DNA from 4 places in the Mesorhizobium sp. WSM4906 genome. Region 3 is predicted to be linked to each of the others. Evidence: predicted binding sites of a transcription regulator. Region 3 holds the regulator's gene; each other region holds the start of a gene.
What was found. The regulator PhoB, encoded in region 3, activates phosphate uptake and scavenging genes when phosphate is short. The targets are predictions, from matches to a motif close to TGTCATNNANCTGTCAT.
Positions count from the first base shown of each region.

Region 1: the regulator PhoB is predicted to act here: its motif matches at 2,265-2,281, upstream of ppk2 (polyphosphate kinase 2).
Region 2: the regulator PhoB is predicted to act here: its motif matches at 1,453-1,469, upstream of QAZ22_RS19870 (PhoX family phosphatase).
Region 4: the regulator PhoB is predicted to act here: its motif matches at 1,906-1,922, upstream of phnF (phosphonate metabolism transcriptional regulator PhnF).

Region 1 covers NZ_CP121355.1:4,621,712-4,625,012, reverse strand. The annotation lists gene QAZ22_RS22220 (glycosyl transferase family 90) at 91-1,062, shown strand; gene QAZ22_RS22215 (aldo/keto reductase) at 1,069-2,112, opposite strand; gene ppk2 (polyphosphate kinase 2) at 2,374-3,294, shown strand.
Region 2 covers NZ_CP121355.1:4,166,532-4,169,832, reverse strand. The annotation lists gene urtA (urea ABC transporter substrate-binding protein) at 1-722, opposite strand, end outside; gene QAZ22_RS19875 (hypothetical protein) at 1,029-1,415, shown strand; gene QAZ22_RS19870 (PhoX family phosphatase) at 1,525-3,301, shown strand, end outside.
Region 3 covers NZ_CP121355.1:1,826,825-1,830,125, forward strand. The annotation lists gene pstB (phosphate ABC transporter ATP-binding protein PstB) at 1-693, shown strand, start outside; gene phoU (phosphate signaling complex protein PhoU) at 712-1,419, shown strand; gene phoB (phosphate regulon transcriptional regulator PhoB) at 1,440-2,129, shown strand; gene QAZ22_RS08650 (ROK family transcriptional regulator) at 2,432-3,301, opposite strand, start outside.
Region 4 covers NZ_CP121355.1:2,141,896-2,145,196, reverse strand. The annotation lists gene QAZ22_RS10190 (zinc-binding alcohol dehydrogenase family protein) at 1-790, shown strand, start outside; gene phnF (phosphonate metabolism transcriptional regulator PhnF) at 1,121-1,864, opposite strand; gene phnG (phosphonate C-P lyase system protein PhnG) at 2,004-2,465, shown strand; gene phnH (phosphonate C-P lyase system protein PhnH) at 2,465-3,076, shown strand; gene QAZ22_RS10170 (carbon-phosphorus lyase complex subunit PhnI) at 3,078-3,301, shown strand, end outside.

The sequences.
Region 1 (3,301 bases), 2.8 Mb from region 3:
GTTCGTCACGGCGCGCGGACTTGCAAGATGTGCGGCGCAATGCTGTAGGAGGTGCGGGGAACAACACGCCACTACTGAAACGACGGACGCATGGCCTCGCCCTTACGCACCGCAGCGCGGGTATTTTATTTCATACGCAACATCACGCGCGATGTGGTGCCGCAGGCTCTCTTTCGCCAGCGCCTGGCTGGCCGCCTGCGGCAGGCGAAGCTCTCCGGCAAAACGGTCCGCGATCGGGTCAACTACTACAATAGGCTCGACCATAGCTTCGTGCCGAGCGCGGCGGCCGTGCCGGCCGGTCAAATACCCAAGTTCGGCAGCATGTATTATTACGATCTGAAGGAGTTCGCGCGCTACTTCGATCGCGGCCTGCTCATCGATCTCGAGTTTGGCGATGTCGTCAACGTGCCCAGGATGCCGGCGATCGTCAAGGATCGGCCGATCCGTGACGACAACGGCAACGCCGTGATCATGAAGCTCGACAAGTTCCGTCATTTCCGGTTTCCCCGCGACAGCTTGTCCTTCGCCGACAAGCGCCCGATGGCGGTCTGGCGCGGCGATCTCAACAATCCGATCCGCAAGCGGTTCGTCGATGCCGTGCGCGGTCTGCCGGTTTGCGATGCGGGCTCGCCCAAGCCGAGCGCGCCGGAGAACTACCGCAAGCCCTACCTCACGATCCCGCAGCAGCTGCAGTTCCGCTACATCGTCTCGCTCGAAGGCAACGACGTGGCGACGAACCTGAAATGGATCATGAGCTCGAATTCGCTCTGCCTGATGCCGCCTCCGACCTACGAGACATGGTTCGCCGAAGCTGAGCTCGAGGCCAATGTCCACTACGTGCCGCTGGCGCCGGATTTTTCGGATGCCGCCGACAAGATCGCCTATTTCGAAAAGCGTCCGGCGGAAGCCCAACGCATCATAACGGCGGCAAACGCTTACTGCCGCCGGTTCAGCAACGAAAAGGACGAGCGGGCGGTCTCGCTGCTCGTCCTCTACAAATATTTCGTGCTGAGCGGCCAGATCGAACCCGATCCGGAAGTCTGGCGCTACATCACAGGTTGACGGTTCTCAGATGACACTGCGATCAAGCACCAGGTCGGCCGGGCCGAACCGGTCCTTGGCGGTGAACTGCTGGTGCCAGTATGGGTAAAGCACCGGTGGCCGGCTGACGGCGTCGAGCCGCAAGCGCTCATCCAACGACAGCGTCAGGCTTGCCGCGGCAAGATTGTCCTTCAGCTGGGTTTCGTTGCGGGCGCCGATCACCAGCGAAGAAACGGCCGGGCGGCCGAGCAGCCAGGCAAGCGCCATCTGGGCCGCCGAAACACCGCGCGCCTTGCCGATCTCGACCAGCACGTCGACGATGCGCCACAGCCTGTCCTCGTCGCGGATCGGCGGCTCCGACCAGCCGCCAAGCTGGCGCGCCGTCGGGCTATCGCGGCGGTATTTGCCGGAAAGCAGGCCGCCGGCCAGCGGGCTCCACACCAGCACGCCAAGGCCCTGGTCGACCGAGATCGGCAGCAACTCGTACTCCGCCTCGCGCGCTTCCAGCGTGTAGTGGATCTGCTGGGTGACGAAGCGTGGCTGATGATGGCTGTCGCTGATCGAGAGCGCCTTCATCACCTGCCAGCCGGAATAGTTGGAGCAGCCGACATAACGGACCTTGCCCTGGCCGACCAAGGTGTCGAGCGCGGCGATCGTCTCCTCCAGCGGCGTGACGCCGTCCCACTCATGCAGGAAATAGATGTCGATGACATCGGTCTTGAGCCGCTTCAGGCTTCTTTCGCATTCGCGGATCAGGTGATGGCGCGACAGGCCTTCGTCGTTGGGGCCGCTGCCGATCCGCATGCGCGCCTTGGAGGCGATGAGCACATCGTTCTTACGCTTGCCGCCAAGCGCCTCGCCGACGATCTCCTCCGACAGGCCGCTCGAATAGACGTTGGCGGTGTCGATGAGGTTGATGCCGGCATCGATGCAGGTGTCGATGATGCGCCTGGCCTCCGAAAGATCGGAATTGCCGACGGCGGCGAACGGGCCTGTGCCGCCGAAGGTCATCGTGCCAAGCGTCAGTGTCGAAACCTTGAGGCCGGAACGGCCAAGCGTGCGGTATTCCATGTCAGGTCCTCGCGATTTGTTTTGAAAAGGCGCGACGTGGCGGGCGCCGGAAAGAGGCGGAGGGTATTTGTAGGACAATTCCGGCGGCTTGTCGCCCCGCCATCGATACGGGCCGATCACATATCAGCTAGTCCAGTATGCTGGTCCGCGCTTGCAATAAAACCGTCATTGCGCATCTGTATCTCAGTCGGCTTACGGAGTTGCGTTTCCCGGGCCGGAACGCATCCGAGGCGAAAGTGGCTGGCAGGCAGGAGCTGCGCGATGAACGAACTCAAAACGAATTCCGGAGCCAAGGACTGGCTGGAAGCCGAGCTCGAGGACACGCTCGACGAGGACTATGAGCTGGAGATTTCCGAGCCCGCGCTCTCGCTCGAGATCGCCAGGATCTACAAGAAGTCGCATCCGCCCTCCATCGAGCGGATGACCTATTTCCGCGAGCTGCTGCGGCTGCAGTCGGAACTGATCAAGCTGCAGTCCTGGGTCGCCTACCACAAGAAGAAGCTGGTGGTGATTTTCGAGGGCCGCGACTCCGCCGGTAAGGGCGGCGTCATCAAGCGTATCACCCAGCGCCTCAACCCGCGCATCTGCCGCGTCGTGGCGCTGCCGGCGCCGACCGAGCGCGAGAAGTCGCAATGGTATTTCCAGCGCTACGTGCCGCATCTGCCGGCGGGCGGCGAGATCGTGCTATTCGATCGTTCCTGGTACAACCGCTCCGGCGTCGAGCGCGTGATGGGCTTTGCCAATCCCGAGCAGGTGGAGGAATTCTTCCGCGACGTGCCGGAATTCGAACGCATGCTTGTGCGCTCCGGCATCACGCTGGTGAAATACTGGTTCTCGATCACCGACGAGGAGCAGCAGATGCGCTTCCTGATGCGCATCCACGATCCGATGAAGCAGTGGAAGCTGTCGCCGATGGACCTGCAGTCGCGCGTGCGCTGGGAGCAGTACACCAAGGCCAAGGAAGAGACCTTCGCCCGCACCAACATCAAGGAGGCGCCCTGGTTCATCGTCGAAGGCAACGACAAGAAGCGGGCGCGGCTGAACTGCATCGACCATCTGCTGCAGCAGATGCCCTATGAGGACGTGCCGCATGAGGAGATCACGCTGCCGGAGCGTGTCTTCAACCCGTCCTACGAGCGCCAGGTGCTGCCGCGCGAGCTTTATGTACCGGCGAAGTATTGAGGCGTAT
Region 2 (3,301 bases), 2.3 Mb from region 3:
TCGCCATTGACCGTCGAGACGACCGCCGTCTTCTTGCCGGCAGAGCCGAATTTCTTGATCGCCGAGACCTCGGTCTGCCAGTCGGAGAAACCGAACGGCGTGTAGTTGACCATGATGTCCTCGGCCGGCACGCCCTTGGACTTGAGATACGCCTCGAGGATCTTGTTGGTGGTGCGCGGATAGACGTAGTCGGTGCCTTCGAGCACCCAGCGCTTCACCGAGCCGCCATCGGCGCTCATCAGGTAGTCGACGGCCGGAATGGCCTGCTGGTTCGGCGCCGCGCCCGTGTAGAAGACGTTGCGCTCGCTCTCCTCGCCCTCATATTGGACGGGGTAGAACAGGATGTTGTCGAGCTCGGAAAACACCGGCAGCACCGACTTGCGCGACACCGACGTCCAGCAGCCGAACACCGCCGCCACCTTGTCCTTCGAAATCAGCTCGCGCGCTTTTTCGGCGAAGAGCGGCCAGTTGGACGCCGGATCGACGACGACCGCCTCGAGCTTCTTGCCGAGCAGGCCGCCCTTGGCATTCTGTTCCTCGATCAGCATCAGCATGACGTCCTTCAGCGTCGTCTCCGAAATCGCCATGGTCCCCGACAGCGAATGGAGAATGCCGACCTTGATGGTGTCCTCAGCGGCCTTCGCGGGCGCCGACATTGACAGGCCGGCAGCGATCAAGCCGGCCGAAAACATTTTTGTTATTGTCGAAAAATTACCCCTCATGTTCCACGCTCCCACGCTGGTTGTTTTTGCATCGCCACATTTCGTTGCAAGCGACGTGCCAGACGCGGAAGCGCGGTGGCAAATAGTGAAATAGCGAAGCGTTTACAGCCGGTTATCTTGTAGCCGTCGAACTTTCGTGTTTCCTGCAGCGCGCGAAGGTTGAGAAAAGTTTACGCAATGCTGCCCAGATTTTGCCCAAATGATAAAAATGCCTAAACTTTAATCTGACCGGATGAAAACCAGGCCCGCGCCTGTTGCGGGGCGCCGGCAAAATGGGGCAAGGTCGCCGCGCAACCGAGCGACGTCATGGCCTTCCGCTTTTTCCTGAGTTTCCTGCTTTTGATATCCGCCGCCGGCAGCGCCCATGCCGACTTCGCCGAAGGCAAGCTGCCGGACGGCGTCTATCACTGCGAGGTCTATCTGCTCGGCCTGTTCCTCAACCTTGGCGACATCACCATCAAGGGCAATGTCTATAGCGGCCCCGTGACCTTCGGCACCTCGGGAACCTACAACTACCAGATGGACGCCAATGGCGAGATCAGCTGGCTCGGTCCGCTCGGCGGCTATACCAGCGGCGGTAACTCTATTTCGCTTACGCAGGCCACGCTGGACGATCCGAACGCCCCCTCCTTCGACATCATCATGAAGCAGCAGGACGGCGCCTTCACCGCTTCGACCTGCACCAGGAGATAGCAGCGGCGTCCCTGCCGTCTGCGTTCCGCCGTTCTCATGTCATCCGGATGTTGCCGAAGCGGCCTAGGCAGCGCGTGTCGTCAACATTCCACTCCGAGAGGCAGACACGATGGCCAACTCTCCGTCTTCACCCTCCCCTGTTATTCGCGACGTCATTGCAGCGCGCGTCTCGCGCCGCGAGCTGCTGAGAGGCGGCCTTGCCTCCAGCGCGCTGGTTGCCGGCGGCAGCTTCGTCGGCTCCTTGTTTGCCGGCGAAACACATGCCGCTGCCGCCCTTTCCACGCTCGGCTTTCCGGAGCTGAAGCGGGTCTACGACAAGAACCACGCCGCCGCCGAAGGCTATGAGACGACCATCGTCGCGCGCTGGGGCGACCCGCTCGCGGCCGGCCTGGGCGAATTCGACGGCAACAAGGTCGCGGCGGAAGAGCAGGAGAAGCGCTTCGGCTACAATTGCGATTACATCGCCTTCATGCCGCTGCCCAAGGGTTCGGTGAATTCCGACCACGGCCTGCTCTGCGTCAACAACGAGTACATCTCGCCGAACGTCATGTTCCCCGGCATGACCGAGGACGGTGCCGGCAAGGCGATGACGAAGGAACAGGTCGACCTCGGCCTCGTGGCCATGGGCCATTCGATCGTCGAGGTGATGCTGAAGGACGGCAAGTGGCAGACCGTCGAGGATAGTCCGCTCAACCGCCGCATCACCGCCAACACCGAGATGGCAGTCTCCGGTCCCGTCGCCGGCCATGCGCTGATGCGGACTTCGGCCGACGCGACCGGTAGCAAGGTACTCGGCACCAGCTACAATTGCAGCGGCGGCGTCACGCCCTGGGGCACGGTTCTGACCTGCGAGGAAGGCGTTTCCGATCTCTTCGGCGGCAACCCGAAGAAGGCGCCGACCGCCGACATACTCGACCGCTACGGCTTTGACGGCTCCGACATCTACGGCCGCGGCCGGTTCCACGACCGCTTCGACATCGACAAGGAGCCGAATGAGCCGAATCGCTTCGACTGGGTTGTCGAGATCGACCCCTATGATCCGCAGTCGAAGCCGGTGAAACGCACCGCGCTCGGCCGCATGTCGCACGAGGCCTCCACCGTCGTGCGCAACAAGGACGGCCGTATCGTCGTCTACATGGGTGATGACGACTATTTCGAGTACATGTACCGCTTCGTCTCCGCCAAGCCCTACGACCCTGCCAATCCCGCCTCCGGCAGGGATCTCCTCGACGATGGCGTGCTTTCGGCGGCGCATTTCGATGCCGACGGCTCGATGAGCTGGCTGCCGCTGGTTCACGGGCAAGGCAAGCTCACCGCAGAGAACGGCTTTGCCGACCAGGCCGAAGTGCTTCTCAAGACCCGCCTTGCCGCCGACGCGGTCGGCGCGACGCCGATGGACCGGCCCGAGGACATCGAGACCAATCCGGTCACCGGCCGCGTCTACGCCGTCATGACCAAGAACAAGAAGCGCGACGAATCCAAGATCAATCCGGCCAACACGCGGCCGGAGAACCTGTGGGGCCACATCGTCGAGCTGATTCCGCCCGGCGGCCGCGGCACAGACGCCGATCACGCCGCCGACAAATATGCCTGGGACCTGTTCGTGCTCTGCGGCAATCCCAAGGACGCCAAGGTCGGCGCCACCTTCCATCCGGACACGTCCGACAATGGCTGGTTCGTCTGCCCCGACAACATCACCTTCGACCCGGCCGGCCGGCTGTGGGTGGCAACGGACGGCGCCAACGACTTCGACCTTCCGGACGGCGTCTATGGCGTCGACACCGAGGGCGCGGCGCGCGGCCTGCCAAAACTGCTCTTCACCTGCCCGCATGGCGCGGAGGCGACCGGACCCTGCTTCACGCCCGACGGCACGACGCTGTTCCTGT
Region 3 (3,301 bases):
GACATCAACCTGTCGCTGCCCGAGCGCAGCGTCACCGCCTTCATCGGGCCGTCGGGCTGCGGGAAATCGACTCTGCTGCGCGTGCTGAACCGCATCTACGAGCTCTACCCGAAGCAGAGCGCGGAAGGCCAGGTGCTGCTCGACGGCAAGAACATCCTCGACCGCTCGCAGGACCTCAACCTGCTCAGGACCAAGATCGGCATGGTGTTCCAGAAGCCGACGCCGTTCCCGATGTCGATCTACGAGAACATCGCCTTCGGCGTCAGGCTGTACGAGAAGATCAGCAAGGCCGAGATGGACAACCGGGTCGAGTCGGCGCTGAAGCGCGCGGCGCTCTGGAGCGAGGTCAAGGACAAGCTCAACGCCAGCGGCCAGAGCCTGTCCGGCGGTCAGCAGCAGCGGCTTTGCATCGCCCGCACCGTGGCGGTGAAGCCGGAGGTCATCCTGCTCGACGAACCGGCCTCGGCGCTCGACCCGCTGTCGACCGCCAAGATCGAAGAGCTGATCGACGAGCTGCAGGCCGACTACACGATCGTGATCGTCACCCACAACATGCAGCAGGCGGCGCGCGTGTCGCGGCAGACGGCGTTCATGTATCTCGGCGAGCTGGTCGAGTTCGACCGGACGGAGAAGATCTTCACCTCGCCTCGCGAGAAGCGCACGCAGGACTATATCACCGGCCGCTTCGGCTGAGTTTCATACGAGGACATAATCATGGCCCATACGGTCGCTTCCTTCGACGAGGATCTGAGGCAGATCAGCCAGCTTATCCGTGACATGGGCGATCTCGCCGGCTCGATGGTCGGCGCGTCGACCAAGGCCCTGCTCAATTCCGACAACGCGCTGGCGCAGCGCGTGGTCTCCGACGACGCCATCATGGACGCGCGCCAGCGCGAGCTCGACGATCGCGCCATCACCTTGATCGCCAAGCGCCAGCCGATGGCCGACGACCTGCGCAGCGTGGTCGGCGCGATCCGCATGGCCGGCGACCTCGAGCGCATCGGCGATCTCGCCAAGAACATCGCCAAGCGCGTCGGCTCCGTCGGCGTCAGCGCCGCGCCGCGCGACCTGTCGCACTCCATCGACTCGATGGCGCAGCTGGTGCTGATCCAGGTCCAGGGCGTGATCGAGGAGTACACGGTGGGCGACGCCACGGCGCTCGCCAAGCTCCGGAACGACGACGAGCGCATCGACGTCAAATACACCTCCGTCTTCCGCGAGCTCCTGACCTACATGATGGAGGATCCGCGCAACATCACGGCCTGCACGCATCTCCTGTTCTGCGCCAAGAATCTGGAGCGCATCGGCGACCACGTCACCAACATCGCCGAGAATGCCTATTATGTGCTGACCGGCACCCAATTGCCCGCAAACCGTCCGAAGCAGGACGAGACGGCGATGTCGGCGCCGGCGGCCTGACAAACGAAGGTACCTGCTAAATGATCGCGCCACGCATCATGGTGGTGGAGGACGAGGAGCCGCTGGGGGTGCTGCTCCGCTACAACCTCGAATCCGAAGGCTATCAGGTCGAGGTGGTCACCCGCGGCGACGAAGCCGAGATCCGCCTGCAGGAGAACGTGCCCGATCTCCTGGTGCTCGACTGGATGGTGCCGGCGGTTTCCGGCATCGAGCTTTGCCGCCGCCTCAGGATGCGGCCCGAGACCGAACGGCTGCCGATCATCATGCTGACGGCGCGCGGCGAGGAAAGCGACAGGGTGCGCGGCCTCTCGACGGGCGCCGACGACTATCTGGTCAAGCCGTTCTCGACGCCGGAATTCATGGCCAGGGTCAAGGCGCTGTTGCGCCGCGCCAAGCCGGAGGTGCTTTCCAGCGTGCTCAAAGTCGGCGACATCGTGCTCGACCGCGAATCACACCGCGTCTACCGCAAGAAGAGCGAGATCAGGCTCGGTCCGACCGAGTTCCGGCTGCTCGAGTTCATGATGCGGCATCCCGGCCGGGTGTTCTCGCGCAGCCAGTTGCTCGACAATGTCTGGGGCGAGACGATCTATATCGACGAGCGCACCGTGGACGTACATGTCGGGCGCCTGCGCAAGGCGGTCAACAACGGCCGCATGCCCGATGTCATCCGCACCATACGCGGCGCGGGATACGCAATCCGCGAGGATTAGGCGCACCGTTCGTGGAATTGACGCGTCCGCTACCGGATCGCATGCGTTGGTGAGTAGCTGAGACGCTCGTGCTTCGTCATCCACGGGCGGAGCAAGGAGCGAAGCGACGCGGCGCAGACCCGAGGATCCATTCCGTGACGTCGACGCGGCACTGCGGTGCAGAATTCTGCTCCGCTGCGCATTTCGATCAAGGTGACGGCATGGATTCCAGGGTCTTCGCGACGGAGCTTCGCTCCTGCTCCGCCCTGGAATGACGAAAGCTCAAAAGGCCTTCGCTAATCTCCGGCGATTCGGAAAGCCGCTCAGGCCACATTCTTCCCGGCGCCCGCCCTTGCCTGGACGCCCGGGGCGAAAATCTCCTGGTCGACGAAGGTCAGCGCGCGCATGGCGCAGCCCTCGCGGATCAGCGGCAGTTCGTTCGGCTCAGTGTCGAAGGAGATCGATTCCGAGTGCTGGCCACCGGCGGTCTGGGCGATGGCCTCGCGCAGCGACGGCTCGATCAGGTCGAAAGCGGCGGCGCTGACGCCGACCATGGCGACCGGCGCCGGGTCTATCAGCGCGAACAGGCTGCCGAGGCCGAAGCCCAACGCCTCGCCCGCCCGGCGGTATGCCTCGCGCTCCGGGCCGTCCTTCTCCCGCGCCTTGGCGGCAAGCGCCCGCATGTCGGCGTCGCCGACGTCGACCGGCTCGGCGTCCTCGCTCATCTTCATGGCGCTGCGCCAGATGGCGTAGTTCCCGGCATAGGCCTCGACGCAGCCGCGGCGTCCGCAACGGCAGAGCGCGCCGCCTGGACGATGGATCATGTGGCCGAACTCGCCGCCGGAAGAATGCGTGCCGGTGAACAGCTCGCCCTTCAGCACCAGGCCCATGCCGATGCCGTGCGACAGCAGGATGGCAATGAAGTTGTCGCGATAGCGGTTGGGGTCGCGCCATTGCAGCGCCACCGCCATCATGTTGCAGTCGTTCTCCATGGTCGCCGGGATGCCGAATTCCTTTTCCAGGATGTCGGCGAAAGGAATGTCGGTCAAAGGCGTAATCGGCGACCACAGCATTGCCCGCGCATGGGAATCGGTGATGCCCTGGATGCCCATGGCGATGCGGGCGACGCTGCGGACATCGAGGTCGGGGTCTTCCAGCCGGCGCCGGACGATCGCCACGCATTCGCCGATCAG
Region 4 (3,301 bases), 320 kb from region 3:
GGGCGAGCCGGTGATCATCAATCCCTATCTCGCCTGCGGCGAATGCATCGCCTGTCGCCACGGCAAGCCGAATTGCTGCGTCAGCATCGAGGTGCTGGGCGTGCATCGCGACGGCGCCATGTGCGACGAGATCCTGGTGCCGGCGCAGAACCTTTACCCGGCGAACGGCCTGTCGCTGGCCGATGCTGCGGCGGTCGAATTCCTGGCGATCGGCGCGCACGCCGTGCGGCGCTCGCTTGCCTCACCCGGCCAGCGCACTCTGGTCATCGGCGCCGGGCCGATCGGCCTCGGCACGGCGCTGTTTGCCCGGATCGCCGGGCTCGACGTCAGCCTGCTCGACATGAGCACCGAGCGGCTCGGCTTCGCCCAAAGCGAGCTCGGCTTTGCGGCACTCGACGGCTCCAAGGCGCAGGCGACCGAACTGGTGCGTCAGGCGACCGGCGGTGAAGGTTTCGACCTTGTGTTCGACGCCACCGGCAACACGCAATCGGTGCAATCGGCCTTCGCCCATGTCGCGCATGGCGGCACGCTGGTGCTGGTCAGCGTCGTCAAGGACGACATCACCTTCTCCGACCCCGAATTCCATAAACGCGAGATGACGCTGGTCGGCAGCCGCAACGCTTTGCATGCCGATTTCGACCACGTCGCCGCCTCGATCCGCGACGGCGCGGTACCGCTCGCCAAGCTCGTCACCCATCGCACGACCCTTGCCGGCACGCCACGCGATCTCGCGCGATGGGCGCATGAGAAGTCGGGGCTGATCAAGGCGGTTATCGAGGTCGGGTCGTAACATGACGGGCGGTGAACCCGGCCCGAATTGACGGCGCGCCGCGCTGGTCGACCCCCACTCCGTCGAGCTGCGCTCGACACCTCTCCCCCGATCGACGGGGGAGAGGAAAGGCGCGAGCCTTGCAGCCAACGCTCCTCAACCAGGCTCCCTCCTTCTCCCGCCGCCAGCGGACTCTTTTCCTCTCCCTCCGGAGGGGGAGAGGTGGCGCCGCGAAGCGGCGACGGAGTGGGGGAAGGCGGTCCTCAAACGCCAGGCCGCTGACAAGTAGCGACCGGAGTTGGTCTGACATCAGTGCGAGTCAGATCAAGTCACGGTCTCGGACAAGGCCAGCTACAACGCCGACAGCCTCAACTCCACCCGCTCCGCGGGAAACCGCGACTCCGCGAACTGGATAGGCTGGCCGTCGAGCGTCACATTGATGGCAACCGTGACAAGCACGATGGCGCCCGGCTGCAGATCGAGATCGGCAAGGTCGTCGGCGTCGGCATGGCGCGCCGACAGTACCGTCGAGTGCCTCAGATAATCGTTGATGCCGAAGCGCTTCAGCGAGGCCGTGATCGATCCCGTCTCGGCCATAGCGGCCTCGATGCCGGCGAAGCGCTTGGCATCGAACCAGGTCGTCGCGCGCGACACCGCATGCCCGTCGGCCTCGCCGCGCGTCTCCAGACGGATCACGGCCGCCCCCCTGGCGATGGCCAGCGCTTCGGCGATGCGGCGGTTGGCCGGCTCGGTCGATGACGACAACAGCGCGATGTGCCGCTCGCTCGTCTGCCCTTGCAGACCGGTCGAAAAGCGAGTCCGCGCGCCGATCGGATAGGACAGGCGCTTGCGCGACAAAACGAAGGTGCCGCGCCCCTGCTCGGCCCTTAGCACGCCTTCCTGCACCAGCGCGGCAATGGCGCTGCGCACCGTATGGCGGTTGACGCCGTAGCGCTCGGCCAAGGCGACCTCGGGCGGCAGCGCCGCATTCTCGACGAAATCGCCATTGGCGATCCCCTGCAGAATCCTGTCGGCGATCTGCCGCCACAGCGACACGCCGTTGCGCCTTTCGATGCTGCTCGCCAGCCCAGTCATTTCCCCGCCCCCAACGTCTTGCCCCTAACTTTTGCGCCCCTTGTCATCCACGCGTCATGGACTCCGGTTACGTGATGAGTATAATTTGTATGGTTGTCTATATCAATAGACAAATCCATTCCATGCGAGGAGTGAAGCGATGCGAGGACAGGAAGCGCGCGAGCAGGCCGAGCGAAAAGCCGTTATGGCGACGCTGGCGCACGCAGCGCCCGAAGAGATCGCGCGTCTTTGGAACGGCTCCGGCCTGCCCTTGGAGGCCGAACTGCTGCGCGGCCCGGAAACCGGATTGGTGACGGTGCGTGGCAGGATTGGCGGCGGCGGCGCGCCCTTCAATGTCGGCGAGGCGACCGTCACCCGCGCAACGGTGCGGCTGCCCTCCGGACAGGTCGGCCATTCCTATGCGCTCGGCCGCGACAAGGGCAAAGCCAGGCTCGCAGCGATCGCCGACGCGCTCTGGCAGGACCCCGTTCATCGCGAGGCGGTCGAGACCAAGCTGGTCGCGCCGTTGCGCGCTGCGCTCGATGCGGCGCGCGAGAAACGGCGTGTCGAGACGGCGGCCACGAAAGTCGATTTCTTCACCATGGTGCGCGGAGAGGACTGATGGATATCGCCACGCAATCGATCGAAGGCGGCTTCGCCGATCCCGTCTTCAACGCTCAAGTCGTATTCCGCGCCATCATGGACGCCATGGCGCGCCCGGGCAGCGTCCAGGCGCTGCCGGCGCTTGCCCATCCGCCGGCGCCGCTGTCTAAAACTGCCGGCGCCGTGGCGCTGTCGCTATGCGACAACGACACGCCGATCTGGATCGATCCGCGGCTGCAGGCCGAAGCGTCCGTGAAGGCCTGGCTCGGTTTCCACACCGGGGCGCCGTTGGCCAACACGCCTGCCGACGCGCATTTCGCTTTGGTAGCCAACCCGGCGGAGATGGCGGCGCTCGACGGTTTCTCGCAGGGCACGCAGGAATATCCCGACCGCTCAACGACGTTGATCCTTTTGGTCGACGATCTCGCTTCCGGTCCGTCGCTGCTGCTCGAAGGCCCCGGCATCGAGAAGACGGCGATGACCGCGCCGACTGGCATGCCGCGCCATTTCGTCGAGCAGTGGAAGCAGAACAACCAGCGTTTCCCGCGCGGCGTCGACATCATCCTGGCGGCGCCCGGCCACCTCGCTTGCCTGCCGCGCACCACCCGCATCAAGACGATGGAGGCATGACATGTATGTCGCGGTGAAAGGCGGCGAGGCCGCAATCGCCAACGCCCATCGCCTGCTTGCCGATCGCCGCCGCGGCGACCGCTCGGTGCCGGCCCTGCGTCTCGATCAGATCGTCGAGCAGCTTGCGCTCGGCGTCGACCGGGTGATGAGCGAAGGCTCGCTCTACGACCGCGAGCTCGCGGCTTTGGCCGTCGTCCAGGCGCGGGGCGACATGATCGAGGCGAT